One region of the Roseomonas sp. CCTCC AB2023176 genome, then DNA from elsewhere that is predicted to be linked to it. Evidence: predicted binding sites of a transcription regulator. Region 1 holds the regulator's gene; the other holds the start of a gene.

Region 1 (7,252 bases):
GGCGCCGCCGCGCGCGTCCTCGATAACCTGAAGACGGCAACCCGACCCGGACCCGCGCCGGACGCATGACGCATTCCGTAACGGAGTCTTGCGCTCCCAAGCGAACCCCGCCATGTCACCGACCCGGCACTACGCCCCCGCGTCGTGCCCGGCGCACCGGAAGCTGGTGCGTGGCCTCGCGGCGCAACCCTTTGATCCCGCGACAAACCGCGCGCCTGCCCCGCGACGACGCCGCGTTCCCCCGACGAAACCTTATGCCCCCGCCTCGCTTGTCGCCGTGCCATCCGTGGCACGACCCGAGGTTCCAGGAACCGTCCACCCCATGGACCAGATGACCGACCTGTCCGACACCCTCCGGCAAATCCTGGAGGAGAAGCGGGCTGAGGTCGCGGCCGGGATGGCCGAGATCCCGATGGCCGAGATGGAGCGCCGTGCCGCCCATGCCGGTCCGGTCCGCCCTTTCACCCAGCGCCTCTGCGCCGCCGTCGCCGATGGCCGCACCGGCCTGATCGCCGAGATCAAGTCGCGCTCCCCCTCCGGCGGGCTCATCCGTGACCCCTTCGACCCGGAAGGGATCGCGCAGGCCTATGAGCGGGCCGGCGCGCTTTGCCTGTCCGTGCTGACGGACGGCCCCTGGTTCGGCGGCAACGCCGCGCATCTCGAGGCCGCGCGGGAGGCGACGACCCTCCCCGTGCTGCGCAAGGATTTCATGATCCATCCCTGGCAGGTCTACGAGGCCCGGGCGATGGGCGCCGACGCGATCCTGGTGATCCTCGCCGCCCTGACCGACGAGGAGGCGGAGGCGTTGGAGGACGCGGCGCGCGGCCTCGACATGGGCGTGCTGGCCGAGGTGCATGACGAGGGCGAACTCCAGCGCGCGCTTGGCCTGGAAACGCGGCTGGTCGGGATCAACAACCGCGACCTCCGCACGCTGCGCACCGATATCTCCACGACCGAGCGCCTGGCCCCGATGGTGCCGGCCGACCGCATCCCCGTCGCCGAGAGCGGCATCCGCGACCACGCCGACGTGCGCCGCATGGCCGCCGCCGGCGCCAACGTCCTGCTCGTCGGGGAACACCTGCTCCGGCAGCGCGACGTGGAAGCCGCGGCCCGGGCGCTCATCTCCGCCCCTTGAGCGGCCCCCTCACCCATTTCGACGGCGCGGGCCGCGCGGCGATGGTGGACGTCTCCGCTAAGGCCGAGACGCTGCGGGAGGCGACCGCCCGCGGCCGCGTCGTGATGCGGCCGGAGACCCTGGCCATCATCGCCGAGGGCCGGGCCGGCAAGGGCGACGTCCTGGGCGTCGCGCGCCTTGCCGGCATCATGGCGGCAAAGCGGACGGCGGACCTGATCCCGCTCTGCCATCCCCTGCCGCTGACGAAGGTGACGCTGGACCTCTCCATCGCCGAACCCGACGCGGTGGAGATCGCCGCGACGGTCCGCACCGCGGGCCGGACGGGCGTCGAGATGGAGGCGCTGACCGCCGTCACCGTGGCCGCGCTGACCGTCTACGACATGTGCAAGGCCGCAGACCGCTTCATGCGGATCGAGGCCGTGCGGATGGTCCGCAAGTCCGGCGGCAAGTCCGGCGACTGGATCGCGCCCGGGGAGGAGCAGCGGGCGTGATCCCGGTTGCCGAGGCGCTGGACCGGATCCTGGGCGCCCTGTCGCCGGTCGGGCCGGAGACGGTCGCCCTGGCCGAGGCTTCCGGCCGGGTCCTCGCAGTCCCCGTGACCGCGCGCCTGACCCAGCCGCCGGCCGATGTCTCGGCGATGGACGGCTACGCGCTGCGGGCGGCTGACGCCGCGGTCGGCGCGGGCCTGCGGGTCATCGGCGAGGCTCCCGCCGGCCATCCTTTCGCCGGGACGATCGGCCCCGGCGAGGCCGTCCGCATCTTCACCGGCGGCTTCGTCCCGGACGGCGCCGACGCCATCCTGCTGCAGGAAGACGCGCGGGCGACGGAGGGGCTTGTCGAGCCGACCGAGGCTCCCCGTGCCGGGCGCCACATCCGTCGGGCCGGGCTCGACTTCCGCGCCGGCCAGGTTTTGCTCTCCGCCGGGCGCCGCCTGACGCCACGAGACATCGGCCTCGCCGCCGCCGCGAACCATCCCTGGCTGGCGGTGCACCGGCGGCCGCGGGTCGCGATCCTCGCGACGGGCGACGAGATCGCCCTGCCCGGCGACCCCATCCCGGACGGCGGGATCGTGTCCTCCAACGCGCATGCCCTGGCGGCCCTCGCGCGCGCCGTAGGCGCCGATCCGGTGGTACTTCCGATCGCGCCCGACGACACCGGCGCCATCGCCGCGGCGGCCGAGGCCTCATCCCGCTGCGACCTCCTCGTCACGACGGGCGGGGCGAGCGTCGGCGACCACGACCTCGTCCAGTCCGCGCTGGGGCCGGGCGGCCTCACGCTCGACTTCTGGAAGATCGCGATGCGGCCGGGCAAGCCGCTGATCTGGGGCCGGCTGCGGGAAACGCCGATGCTCGGCCTGCCGGGCAATCCTGTCTCGGCCCTGGTCTGTTCCATCCTGTTCCTCGTGCCCGCGCTGCGCCGGCTCGGCGGCCTGCCGGCGGGACCGGTCCCGACCCGCGCCGCGATCCTCGGCGCGCCTCTGCCGCCCAATGATCGCCGCCAGGATTACTTGCGCGCGCAAGTCGAATCGGGGCCGGGCGGAGTTCCCGTGGCGACCGCCTTTCCGGTGCAGGACAGTTCCATGCTCTCCACCCTCGCGCGCGCAGACGCCTTGATCCTGCGGGAACCGCTCGCGCCGGCCGCCGAGGCCGGCTCGTCCGTCGAGATCATCGAATTCGCAGCGCTCGGCCTGTGAAAATCACGGAACGGCATTGACCGGCGCGAAAGAACTTTTCTAGAACTTCCGCGAGGGTTGCCCGTTTGTTCAGGCGTGACCCGATTGCCCGAAAGGGCGGAGGAAGGACGCCGAACGATGTTGACCCGCAAGCAGCACGAACTCCTGGTCTTCATCGACAAGCACCTGCGTGACACCGGCTTCTCCCCCTCCTTCGAAGAAATGAAGGAGGCGCTGAGCCTCAAGTCGAAGTCCGGCATCCACCGCCTGATCACGGCGCTGGAAGAGCGGGGCTTCCTCAGGCGCCGCGCCCACCGCGCCCGGGCGCTGGAGGTCATGCGGATGCCGGACACCGCGACGCCCCGGACGGCCGCCGCCCCCGCCGCAGCCCCGTCCTTCGCGCCCAATGTGATCCGCGGCAACTTCGCGACGAATCTTCAGGGGGCCGTCCGCACCGCGAACGATGCTGCCGCCGTCCAGCTCCCCCTCTACGGGCGGATCGCCGCGGGCCTGCCGATCGAGGCGCTGCGGGACAGCGGCGACACGATCCAGGTCCCGACCGCCCTCCTCGGCAACGGGGAACACTACGCCCTCGAGGTCGCGGGTGACTCCATGGAGGGCATTGGCATCCTCGACGGCGATACCGTCATCATTCGCCGGGGCGACACGGCCGACAACGGCGCGGTGGTGGTCGCACTGGTCGATGAATCAGAGGTCACGCTGAAGCGGCTGCGGCGCCGAGGGAACTCCATCGCGCTGGAGGCTGCCAACCCGCGCTACGAGACGCGCATCTTCGGCCCGGACCGGGTGAAGGTCCAGGGCCGCCTCGTCGGGCTTGTACGCCGCTACAACTAAAGCGTGTAAACCTTTGATTCGCCATCAGTTCAGGCTGCCTCCGCCCGCAGCACCACGCGGCCCGTCACCCTGCCGGCGCGCAGTCGCTGCAGGACTGCGTCGGCCTGCGGCATGGGCGCCGTCTCGACCGGCAGCGGCGCGAGGCTGCCCGACTGGGCCAGCGCGATGACGTCCCGCAGGTCCTGCGGCGTACCGACGTAGGAGCCCTGCACCGTCAGCGCCCGCATCGCCATGATCGGCAGTGGCAGGGTCATCTCGCCGCCGAACAGCCCGACCTGGACGAGCCGCGCACCCTTGCCCATCGCGTCGAAGGCCGACCGGGCCGTCGCGCTCCCGTTCACCAGATCCACGATCGCCATGGCCGGGCCGCCGCAGGCCGGGTGATCGCGCCGGCCACGTCGCCCTCGGCCAGCACCATGTCGGTCGCGCCGGCGGCCCTGGCGGCCTCGAGTTTCTCCGCCGAGACGTCCACCGACACGATCCGGCGATGCCCCATCGCCCTCAGCATATGGATCGCGTTCAGCCCCAGCCCGCCGGCCCCGATGAGCACGACCGGCTCCCCCGGGTCGAGGGGGCCGAGCTTCCGGATGGCCGAATAGACGGTGATCCCGGAACAGGCATAGGTCGCCGCGACCTCCGGCGCGACGCCCTCGAAGGGGATGAGGTAGCGGGGGTGCGGCACCACGACGTGGGTCGCGTAGCCGCCCTGCCGGTAGATGCCGATGGACTGGGCGCGGACGGCGCACATGTTGTCCTCGCCCGCCGTGCAGCGGGCGCAGGTGCCGCAGCCCAGCCAGGGATAGACCACGCGGTGGTCGCCCTTCGCGACGCCCGCGGCGTCAGGCCCCCAGGCGAGGACCCTCCCGACGGCCTCGTGCCCCATCGCGAGCGGCAGGACGACCCCACGGTCCTTCAGTGACAGCGTGCCGCGCGAGCCGAGGTCGTAGCCTCCCTCCCAGATATGCAGGTCGGAGTGGCAGACGCCGCAATGTGTCACCTCCAGCAGGACTTCCGTACCGGTCGGGTCCGGCGTCGGCCAGTCCAACTGCTGCAGCGGCTTGCCGGATTCCACCACGGCCCAGGCGCGCATCGTCCCCTCCCTCCTGTGTCCGGGCGGAAGCGCAGCCCGCCGGGCCGCTGGGGTCAAGCCGGCCGAACCCCACGGCGCGCCACGCGTTCATCCCCGCAACACCACGGGGTCACGGCCATGAGCGAATACCTGAACCGCATGAACCACGCCGCCCAACCCGCCGGCGCCTCGCCGCTGGAAGGCCTGCTCGGCGGGTTGATGGGCGGGAACCACGGCGTCGGCGGCCTCGGCAGCCTCGTCGAGCGCCTTCGCGGCGCCGGGCTGAACGATGAGGTCGAATCCTGGGTCGGCACCGGCGAGAACCGCCCGGTGGATCCCAACCGGCTGGAGCAGGCCATCGGCTCCGACCAGGTCCAGCAATTCTCGATGAGCCACGGCATTCCCAAGACCACGCTGCTCGGCATCCTCGCGATGCTCCTGCCCCGGCTGATCGACCGCATGACGCCGGGTGGCCATGTCCCGAGCCGCGACGCCGACGTACCCGGCGGTGGCCTCGGCGGGGTGCTCGGCAGCATCCTCGGCGGCGGCCTGGGCGGGCTCCTTGGGGGCGGCGCCGCCGGAGCAGGTGCCGGACCCATGGGTGGAAGTCAGCCGACGGGCGCCGACCCCATGCCGAGTTCCGGCGGCGGGCTGGGCGGGCTTCTGGGCGGCCTCTTAGGGGGTAGCGCCGGGGGCGCGTCGGGCGGTCAGGCCGCGAACGAGCATGACATCAGCAACGCCTGGCGCAACCTGACGGGCGGTCGCTGACGGGGGATCGGGCTGGGCACGGCGGCTCCTTGCCGCGCGCCCGGCCGCCCGCGACCCTGGCTTGAGCAGCACTGCCGCGCTTCGCGCGGCGCCGTCGCACCGCGGCATCCAGCCCTTGCTGGATGGCGCTCACTTGAGCGCCGTCTGGCCGCTTGGCGGCCCGCGCCCCCAGAACGCGGTTGATCGCCCCCGGGCCCGACGCGGCCGTCGAATCGCGCCGGTCGTCAGCGCGTCGTCGCCGGTGTGGTCGGCCGCGCGGCGATCAGGACGCGCCGGATATCCTGCTCCGCCTGTCCCAGGGCCTTCACGGCGGCCACGCGCCTCTCCCGGCCCTCCTGCGCGATACGCAGGCTGTCCTCGATCGTTGCGACGAGTGCGGCATTCGCCTTCTGCACCGCCTCCACGTCTACCACGCCGCGCTCCAGCTCCGTCCGCGCCTCGACATTGGCGCGCCGGAGGCCTTCCGCGTTGGCGGTCAGCAATTCGTTCGTCAGATCCGTCGCGGCCTTCACGGCAGCGGCCGACTCCCGCATCCGCTGGATCGCCAGCGCCTGCGCGAGCTGCGTGCGCCACAGCGGCACGGTGTTCGCGAGCACCGAATGGATCTTCGCCGCCAGCGCCTTGTCGTTTTCCTGGATCAGTCGGATCGAGGGCAACGCTTGCATCGCGACCTGCCGCGTCAGGCGCAGGTCGTGCAATCGCCTGTCCAGGTCCTCCCGCGCCGCGCGGAGGTCGCGCAGCTTCTGGGGCGCCAGCGGGTCGTTCGGGTTCTCCGCCGCGCGCTCGGCGGCGGGGACCGCGTCGGCATCCGTGCGGGCCAGGACCTTCTCGCCGGCCGCGATATGCTCGGCAAGTGCGTGGAACCATTCGAGCGTCGCGTCGTAAAGGCGGTTCAGCCGCTCCACGTCCTCCAGCAACTTGGTCCGGTGGATGTCGAGCTTGTCGCCGATCGTCTCGATCTGCCCGCGTACGCCCTCGTAGCGCTGCAGGATGCCGGCGACCTGCGCCCCGTTCTTCGTGAACCAGCGGGCGAGGAAGTTCGGCTGCTCGTCCAGCTTCGTGACGTCGAAGCCGCGCAGCGTGGACAGCAGACCGGAAAGCGCGTCCCCCGCCTCCCCCGTCGCCTCGTTCCGGACGGCGCCGAGCATGGCGTCTGCGGCGGCCGCGGCGCGGTTCTGCGCCTCCTGCCCGAAGCGAATGATGGAGTTCGGGTCGTCCAGCGTGATCTTCGACGCCAGCTCGGTCAGCCGCGCCTCGTTCAGCGGGCCGCGCGCGGCACCGGTCGCGGACGTGGATCCAGGTGTCGTCATGGTCTGCTCGCTCACGCGGCGCCTCCCTCGCGCAGGCGGTCCCGCAGGACCTTGACCTGGATTTCCAGGGCTTCCGTATCGGCGGCGCGAAGCCCGTGCGCGGCCGTGTCGGCCGCCCTCGCCAGATCGTCGAGCGCCGCATCGAGGTTGCCCGGAGGCTCGATCCCGACCCGCAAGCGCCCCGCGATCCGCTCCAGCCCGTCGAGACCGAGGACGAGGACGCGGCGGGCCTCGACGCCGCGCTCGGGCCGGGCAGCGACCTCGACACGCAGGCGGTCCAGCGCATCCACGGCCGGGAGCAGTCGGGAATCGGCGAAGCGAAGGGCCGCGACGCGCCCACGCAACGGGTCCTCCGGCGGGGGCGGCACGGCGGGGGCCGGCGGGGGCGCCGGCTCGACCTCCGTCACACCCTCATAGAGGAGCTTCGCGCCGCCCCAGGCCAT
Region 2 (7,252 bases), 1.2 Mb from region 1:
AGACGCACGAGGAAGTGCCACACCACGCGACCGTCGAGACCGAGTCCTGGCAGGAACGCAAGGACGGCTCGGTGCGCGTGGACTGCACGATCTATGTCGGCCGCGCCTCGCAGAAGGCGATCATCATCGGCGACAAGGGCGCCCGCATCCGCGAGATCGGCCGCCGCGCGCGCGAGGAGCTGAACGTGCTCCTCGAACGTCCCGTGCACCTCTTCCTCAACGTGAAGGACCGGCCGGGCTGGGACGAGGAACGCGGCCGCCTCCGCGCCCTCGGTCTCGAGGACCTGGATTGAGCGCCCCGGTCTGCTCCCTCGACACGGGGGAGGGCGGACCGGTCCGTACGACGCAGGCAAGTCCGAGGCGCAACTGGCACGCCCGCCGCGGCGCCCGACCTGCCCTGGAGGATCGGCGGCGGCGGCCCCACATCCCCGCCATGGAATGGGAAGCCCCGGCGATCGTGCTCGACGCGCGGCCACTCGGCGAGGGCGGTGCCGTCGTCACCTTGCTGACGGAAGAACAGGGACGCCACGCCGGCCTCGTGAAGGGCGGCGCCGCGCGCGGCAACGCCGCGATCTGGCTCCCGGGCAACCTCGTCGAGGCCCGCTGGGTCGCGCGCCTCGCGGACCAGTTGGGCAGCCTCTCCGGCGAACTCGTCCACCCCGCCGCGGCGCTCGCGATGGAGGATCCGCTGTCGCTCGCGCTCCTCTCCTCCGCCTGTGCCGTCGCCGCGGAAGCCCTGCCGGAGCGCGAGGCGCATCCGCGCGTCTTCCGCGCCCTCGTCCCGGTCATCGCGCATCTCGGGCGCGGCGCGGAGGAGGTACTGCCGGACTACCTGCGGTGGGAGGTGCTGCTGCTCGCGGACCTCGGCTACGGCCTCGACCTGACCCGCTGCGCCGCGACGGGTGCGACGTCCGACCTGACCCACGTCTCCCCGAAGTCGGGCTGCGCCGTCAGCGCGGGCGCCGCCGCGCCCTATCTCGACCGCCTGCTGCCCCTGCCGGGCTTCCTGCTCGACGACGCGGCGCCCGCGACGCCGAAGGACTGGGCAGACGGGCTGCGGCTGACGGGACACTTCCTCGCGCGCGACGCCTGCGGCGCCCGACACCGGCCGGTGCCCGCGGCGCGAGAGGCGCTGGCCGACCGCGTCACCGCGCTCGCATCAGGAACTGCCGATGAAGATGCCCGTCGCGAGCACGAGCAGGCCGCCGAGGACGATCTGCACCAGCGCTGAGGTGAAAGGCGTCTCCATGTACTTCCACCGCGTCCAGGCGATGGCTGCGAGTTCCAGCGCCACGACGAAGCCGGCCACGACGGTCGCGGTCCAGAAATCGGAGATGAGGTAGGGCAGGGTATGTCCCAGCCCGCCGATCGCGGTGGCCACGCCGCAGGCGATGCCGCGGATCAGCGGGTGTCCGCGTCCCGTGATCGCGCCGTCGTCCGACAGCGCTTCCGTCAGACCCATGGAGATGCCGGCGCCGATCGAGGCGGCGAGCCCGACGACGAAGGCGTCGTGCGACGACTGCGTGGCGAAGGCCGCCGCGAAGATCGGCGCGAGCGTAGAGATCGAGCCGTCGATGAGCCCGGCGAGCGCGGGCTGCACGATCTGCAGGACGAAGATGCGGCGCGCCGCCGCGTCCTCCTCCTGCCGCGCGTCCTGGGTCAGATGCGCTTCCGTCAGCCGGTCCGCGAGCGCCTCGTGCTTCTGCTCGATCAGGGCGAGGTCGCCGAGAAGGCGGCGGACGTCGGTGTCGCGCGCCTGTTCCGCTGCCTTCGCGTAGAACTGGCCCGCCTCGAGCTCCATGACGGCGGCCTGCCGGCGCACCACGTCGAGGCGCAGGTTGTCCGCGAGCCAGACGGGGTTGCGCCGCAGGAAGCCGCGCACGTCGGCGCGGGTCATGTGGGGCAGGGCCTTCCCGAACTTGCGCTCGTAGAGGGCGAGGAGCAGGCCGCGGTGCCGGTGCTCTTCCTCAGCCATCCCGTCGAAGACGGCGGCGGTCGCGGGGAAGTCGGTCCGCATGCGCATCGCGAAGGTCGCGTAGATCCGGGCGTCCTCTTCCTCGTTCGCGATGGCGAGGGCCAGGGTCTCGGCCTCGGTGAGGTCAGCGAGGCGTTTCATCATCGCGGGACATACTGGGGGGCGACGTAAAAGTCAAGAAAAACAGTGCCTTGGCGCAAATGGGACGCGTTCGCATCTCGGGCGGGCACGCTCGCGGCCGGGCTGTGCGACGCTCCGGCCGGGAGGGAGGGCGCGACGTCCGTGGGACGGTGACGGCGCCCCGCACCGTCACCGTCGGGGGCTCAGCGTGCCCGGCGGATCACGACGACGCTGAAGGAGCCGGGGCGATCCCCCAGCAGGCGCACGCGGATGAAGGACGGAGCGGCGCCCGGCTGAATGGCGAGGCGCGAGGCCAGGCCGTCGCCGCCGTCATCGTCCTCCGCCATCTCGTTCCCCCGCTCGTCCAGCAATTCCAGCACGGTGTCCACGCCGCGTCCCAGGCCGAAGGTCATCGCCAGCAGCTCGCGGTCTTCCCGCGGCAGCGCGAAGACGGCCGACTGGCTTGCCCGGAGGCGGAGCGAGACGGCTTCGCCCACGGCGAGCGGCGGGCGCGACGCCGCCTCGGCGACGTCGCGGGCATAGGCGTCCTCGGGCGGCGCGGGCTCGCCGGCCTCGATGGCGAGGTCGAAGGTCCCGCCGCTGTCGCCGAGGACACTGGCGCGCAGGAAGGCTGCGGAGCGCGGTGCGTCGGACGTCGCGACGCGGGAGGCCAGGCCCTCGCCGCCGTCGTCGTCCTCCAGGATCACCTGACCCCCAGCGTCCAGCAGCGCGAGGACCGTGTCCGCGTTCTCCCGGAGGTTGCGCGTGAGGGCGACCAAGTCCTGTCCCTGCGGCAAAGCGAAGAAGGCCTGCTGGCGGCGTTCCAGCCGGATCGTCAGGTTCGTCCCGACCGCGAGCGGGCCGCGGGCGCGGGCCGCGTCGAGGCTCGTCGGGAAGTCGGGCGGCGCGCGCGGGCCCTCGCGGACGAGGACGAGCTCGAACTCGCCGGTGGAGTTGCCGAGGATGCCCGCGCGCAGCAGCAGCGCGTTGGGCGCTTCGCCGAGGGCAAGCATCGAGGCGAGGGAGCCGCCGCCATCGTCGTCCTCCGCCAGCACCTCCCCGTTCTTGCCGATGAGGGCGAGGACGGTGTCCGTGTTGCGCGCGAGGTTGCGGGTGAGGGCGGAGAGGTCCGTCCGGTCCTCCGGCAAACGGAAATAGGCGAACTGGCCGCCGCGGAGCCGCAGTGGCACGGCCTCGCCTACGACAAGCGGCGGGCGGTTCGCGGCCGCCTCCGGCGTCGTCGCGTAGTCCGGCGTGGCGCGCGGGGTGTCGCGGGCCAGCACGAGCTCGAAGGCGCCGCCCGCATCGCCCAGGGTGCCGGCGCGGATCAGCGCGACGCCGTCGCCGGGCTGGACCTCGAGGCGGGAGGCGAGGGCCTCCTCGCCGCCGTCATCGTCCTCGGCGACCGTCTCTCCCCCGGCATCGAGGGCGCGCAGCAGCGTGTCGGTGTTGCGCTCCAGCCGTCGCGTCGTCACGACGTAGGCCTCCCCGGCCTCGGGCGAGACGCGGAAGAAGGCGGCCTGGCCGCGCCGGAGCTGGACCCGGACCGGCTGGTCCGGGGCGAGAGGAGGCAGGTTGGCCGCGTCCGCGGGCCGCAGGGCCAGGCCGGGAGGCGCGGGCGGCGGGGGCACCAGCGACGCCGGCGGCGGCACCGGGCGCGAGGGAACCGGCGCCCCAAGCGGCGGAGGCTTCGCCAGACCCCCGCCCTGAGCCAGGAGGGAGGCCGGCGTCAGGCCCAGGACAACCACCGCCGCGAACCCCGCGCCGCGCACCGTGCCGAAGGCCATTCCGCACTCTCCCATTCCGGCGCGAAAGGCCGGCGCGAAGGGGTAGACCCGGGCGCGCCGGGCCGTCCACCGTGGCCCCGCGGCGCTGGCGCGGACGTGTCCCCCCTGCTAGAAAGGGGAAGCGCGAACGAAGCAGGAACATGGCGCGAGAGCAACAATGCCCGACGACGTGAAGACCCCCGTGCCGGATGGCGGCCGCATCAACGAGACGCCGCTCGCCGGCGCGCTGAGCGAGCGTTACCTCGCCTACGCCATGTCCACGATAATGGCGCGGTCGCTGCCGGACGTGCGCGACGGCTTGAAGCCGGTGCACCGCCGGCTGCTCTGGGCGATGCAGCAGTTGCGGCTGGATCCGGCGGGCGGGTTCAAGAAGTGCGCCCGCGTCGTCGGCGACGTCATCGGCAAGTATCACCCGCACGGCGACGCGAGCGTCTACGAGGCGCTGGTGCGGCTCGCGCAGGACTTCGCGGCGCGCTACCCGCTCGTTGAGGGGCAGGGAAACTTCGGGAACATCGACGGGGATAACCCCGCGGCGATGCGCTACACCGAAGCCAAGTTGACGGAGGTCGCGAAGTCGCTCCTGGAAGGGATCGACGAGGATGCGGTGGACTTCCGCGCGACCTATGACGGGGAGGAGCAGGAGCCGGTCGTCCTGCCGGCGGCCTTCCCGAACCTGCTGGCGAACGGCGCGAACGGGATCGCGGTGGGCATGGCGACCTCCATCCCGCCGCACAACGCGGGCGAGGTCTGCTCCGCCGCGCTGGAACTGATCGCCAACCCCGCCGCGACCACGGCCGAACTGATGCGCCACATGCCCGGGCCGGACTTCCCGACCGGCGGCATCATGGTGGAGCCGCCCGAGAGCATCCTGACGGCCTACGAGACGGGCCGCGGCGGCTTCCGGCTGCGCGCGAAGTGGGAAGTCGAGCGCCTCAAGAACGGGACGTGGCACGTCGTCGTCACGGAAATCCCCTACCAGGTCGGCAAGTCCCGACTGATCGAGATGATCGCGGAGCTGCTGGAGCAGAAGAAGCTGCCGCTGCTGGCGGACGTGCGGGACGAGAGCACGGACGTGATCCGCCTCGTGCTGGAGCCGAAGTCGCGCGCCGTGGACCCGGCGATGCTGATGGAGAGCCTGTTCCGCGCGACGCCGCTGGAATCCCGCATTCCCCTGAACATGAACGTGCTGGACGCCGACCGCACGCCGCGCGTGATGGGGCTGCGGGAGGTGCTGCGGTCCTGGCTCGACCACCGGCGCGTCGTGCTGGTGCGTCGGTCGCAACATCGTCAGTCCGCGATCGAGCGGCGGCTGGAGATCCTCGACGGCTACCTCATCGTCTATCTCAACCTGGACGAGGTCATCCGCATCGTGCGGGAGGAGGACGATCCCAAGGCCGCGCTGATGGCGACCTTCTCGCTGACCGAGGTGCAGGCGGATGCCATCCTCAACATGCGGCTGCGCGCGCTGCGCAAGCTGGAGGAGATGGAGATACGGCGGGAGCACACGCGGCTCACGAGGGAGCTGAAGGGGCTGCAGAAGCTCCTCGCCTCGGAGAAGGCGCAGTGGGGGCGGATCGCCGAGGAGATCGAGGCGGTCCGCAGCAAGTTCGGCGACGGTCCGCTCGGCAAGCGGCGCACGGTGCAGGCGAAGGCGGTCGCGGTCGAGTTCGACGAGAACGCCTTCGTCGAGCGCGAACCGATCACCGTCATCCTCTCCGAGAAGGGCTGGCTCCGCGCGCAGAAGGGGCACCTGGAGGATGCTTCGAACCTGCGTTTCAAGGAGGGCGACGCCCTCGCCCTCATGCTGCACGCGGAGACGACGGACCGGATCGGGCTGATCGCGACGAACGGGCGGGCCTATACGATCAAGGCGGACTCCATCCCGCGCGGCCGCGGGGACGGGCAGCCGGTGCGGCTGATGGTCGAGCTGGGCAACGAGGACGAGGTCGTGACGGCCTTCGTCTGGAAGGACGGGTCGCGCTTCCTGCTGGCCTCCCACTCGGGCAAGGGCTTCGTCTGCAAGGCGGAGGACCTGCTGGCGGAGAAGCGGACGGGCAAGACCGTGCTGATGGTGGACGCGCCGGACCGGCTGGTGGCCTGCGTGCCGGCGGAGGGCGACACGGTCGCCGTCGTCGGCGAGAACCGGAAGATGCTCGTTTTCCCGCTGGAGCAGGTGCCGGAGATGACGCGCGGACGCGGCGTCACGCTCCAGGGCTACAAGGACGGGGGGCTGTCCGACCTGAAGGTCTTCGACGCGCGGCGGGAGGGGCTGACCTGGGTGCAGGGCGGGCGGACGCGGACCGAGACGGCGCTGGCGCCCTGGCGGGCGAACCGCGGGGCGGCGGGAAAGCAGCCGCCGCACGGGTTCCCCCGCAGCAACCGGTTCGAGGAGTAGGCCGGGCCAGGCGGACGGCGCGCGGGACGCACGCCGTCGTCAGCCGCTGCGGTTCGGTGTTCCGAGCACGTGAGTATCCGGCGGCAGCATGACGTCGTCGAAGGTCTGGGTGAACATGGCCGCCGCGAAGAAGGCGACGGCGCGCAACGTCACGTCACCGACATTGGCCAGGTCATGCCGCACGCCGGTGGGCAGGACGAAGACGCTGCCGGGGCCGACCGTGTGCACGCCATCCTCCATGCGCAACTCGCCCTGGCCGGCGATGATGTACTGCGTCTCCTCCGTGGCGTCGGTGTGCCAGCCCAGGCGCCCGCCGGGTTCGATCTCATAAACGATGGTGGAGGACTGCGCGGCGCCGTGGCCGCCGCAGGTGGCGAAAGCGCCGGCCCAGCGGACGGCCGGGTCGTCCTTCCCATGCACGGCGGCGCGCGGCAGGTCGGGCGACGAAACGACGGGGATCATGCGTCCTCCTCTGGCGATGCTGGCAACGGGGCAGCACCGACCTGCCTTACGTCGCGAGACGTCTCAAATATTGCACCGACGTCGTATTCATGCCGTCTCAAAAAGACGGCGCATCCGTGACGGGTTAACTTGCGGCGATGCAGGTCGTTTCTGGATAGCCATGGTCCGATACATGCTACCCGAAAGTCAAGGATGGCTGTTACGTTGTCGATCCTGGACAGGAGGAGGCGGCCAGTGAAGGACCTCATCGCGATCTCCGGGCTGATGGCCATGCTTGCCGGCGGCGCGCAGGCGCAGGGTGTCCCCGACCTGCGCGGCACATGGCTCCCGTCGCAGACCGCGCACATCGTCGAAGGCCCGACCCGACACGCGCAGAGCGGGCGCGAGGCCGTGCCGGGGCATGAAACCTACCAGCGCACGACATCCCGCTTCGTCTTCCGCTTCGAGGGACAAGACGGGAGGACCTTCTGGGGAGTCTTGTCTTCCACCGGCGTGAGCGAGCGTATCGTCGGC

The links. Region 1 encodes LexA, which represses DNA repair genes until DNA is damaged. Its sites were predicted from a motif close to TGTTCTANNTANGTTC; they were not measured.
Region 2: parC (DNA topoisomerase IV subunit A) is a predicted target of LexA. The motif match lies at 4,008-4,023, and genes of this name have one in related genera.

The regions. Positions count from the first base shown of each region.
Region 1 covers NZ_CP170086.1:4,179,860-4,187,111, reverse strand. Annotated here, with positions in the region: gene trpD (anthranilate phosphoribosyltransferase) at 1-69, shown strand, start outside; gene trpC (indole-3-glycerol phosphate synthase TrpC) at 332-1,135, shown strand; gene moaC (cyclic pyranopterin monophosphate synthase MoaC) at 1,132-1,626, shown strand; gene glp (gephyrin-like molybdotransferase Glp) at 1,623-2,828, shown strand; gene lexA (transcriptional repressor LexA) at 2,946-3,662, shown strand; gene ACE7GA_RS20930 (zinc-binding dehydrogenase) at 3,692-4,021, opposite strand; gene ACE7GA_RS20925 (alcohol dehydrogenase catalytic domain-containing protein) at 4,000-4,752, opposite strand; gene ACE7GA_RS20920 (YidB family protein) at 4,870-5,499, shown strand; gene ACE7GA_RS20915 (toxic anion resistance protein) at 5,724-6,824, opposite strand; gene ACE7GA_RS20910 (hypothetical protein) at 6,821-7,252, opposite strand, start outside.
Region 2 covers NZ_CP170086.1:118,363-125,614, reverse strand. Annotated here, with positions in the region: gene era (GTPase Era) at 1-293, shown strand, start outside; gene recO (DNA repair protein RecO) at 434-1,231, shown strand; gene mbfA (iron exporter MbfA) at 1,160-2,119, opposite strand; gene ACE7GA_RS00615 (hypothetical protein) at 2,299-3,882, opposite strand; gene parC (DNA topoisomerase IV subunit A) at 4,040-6,277, shown strand; gene ACE7GA_RS00605 (cupin domain-containing protein) at 6,317-6,739, opposite strand; gene ACE7GA_RS00600 (hypothetical protein) at 6,974-7,252, shown strand, end outside.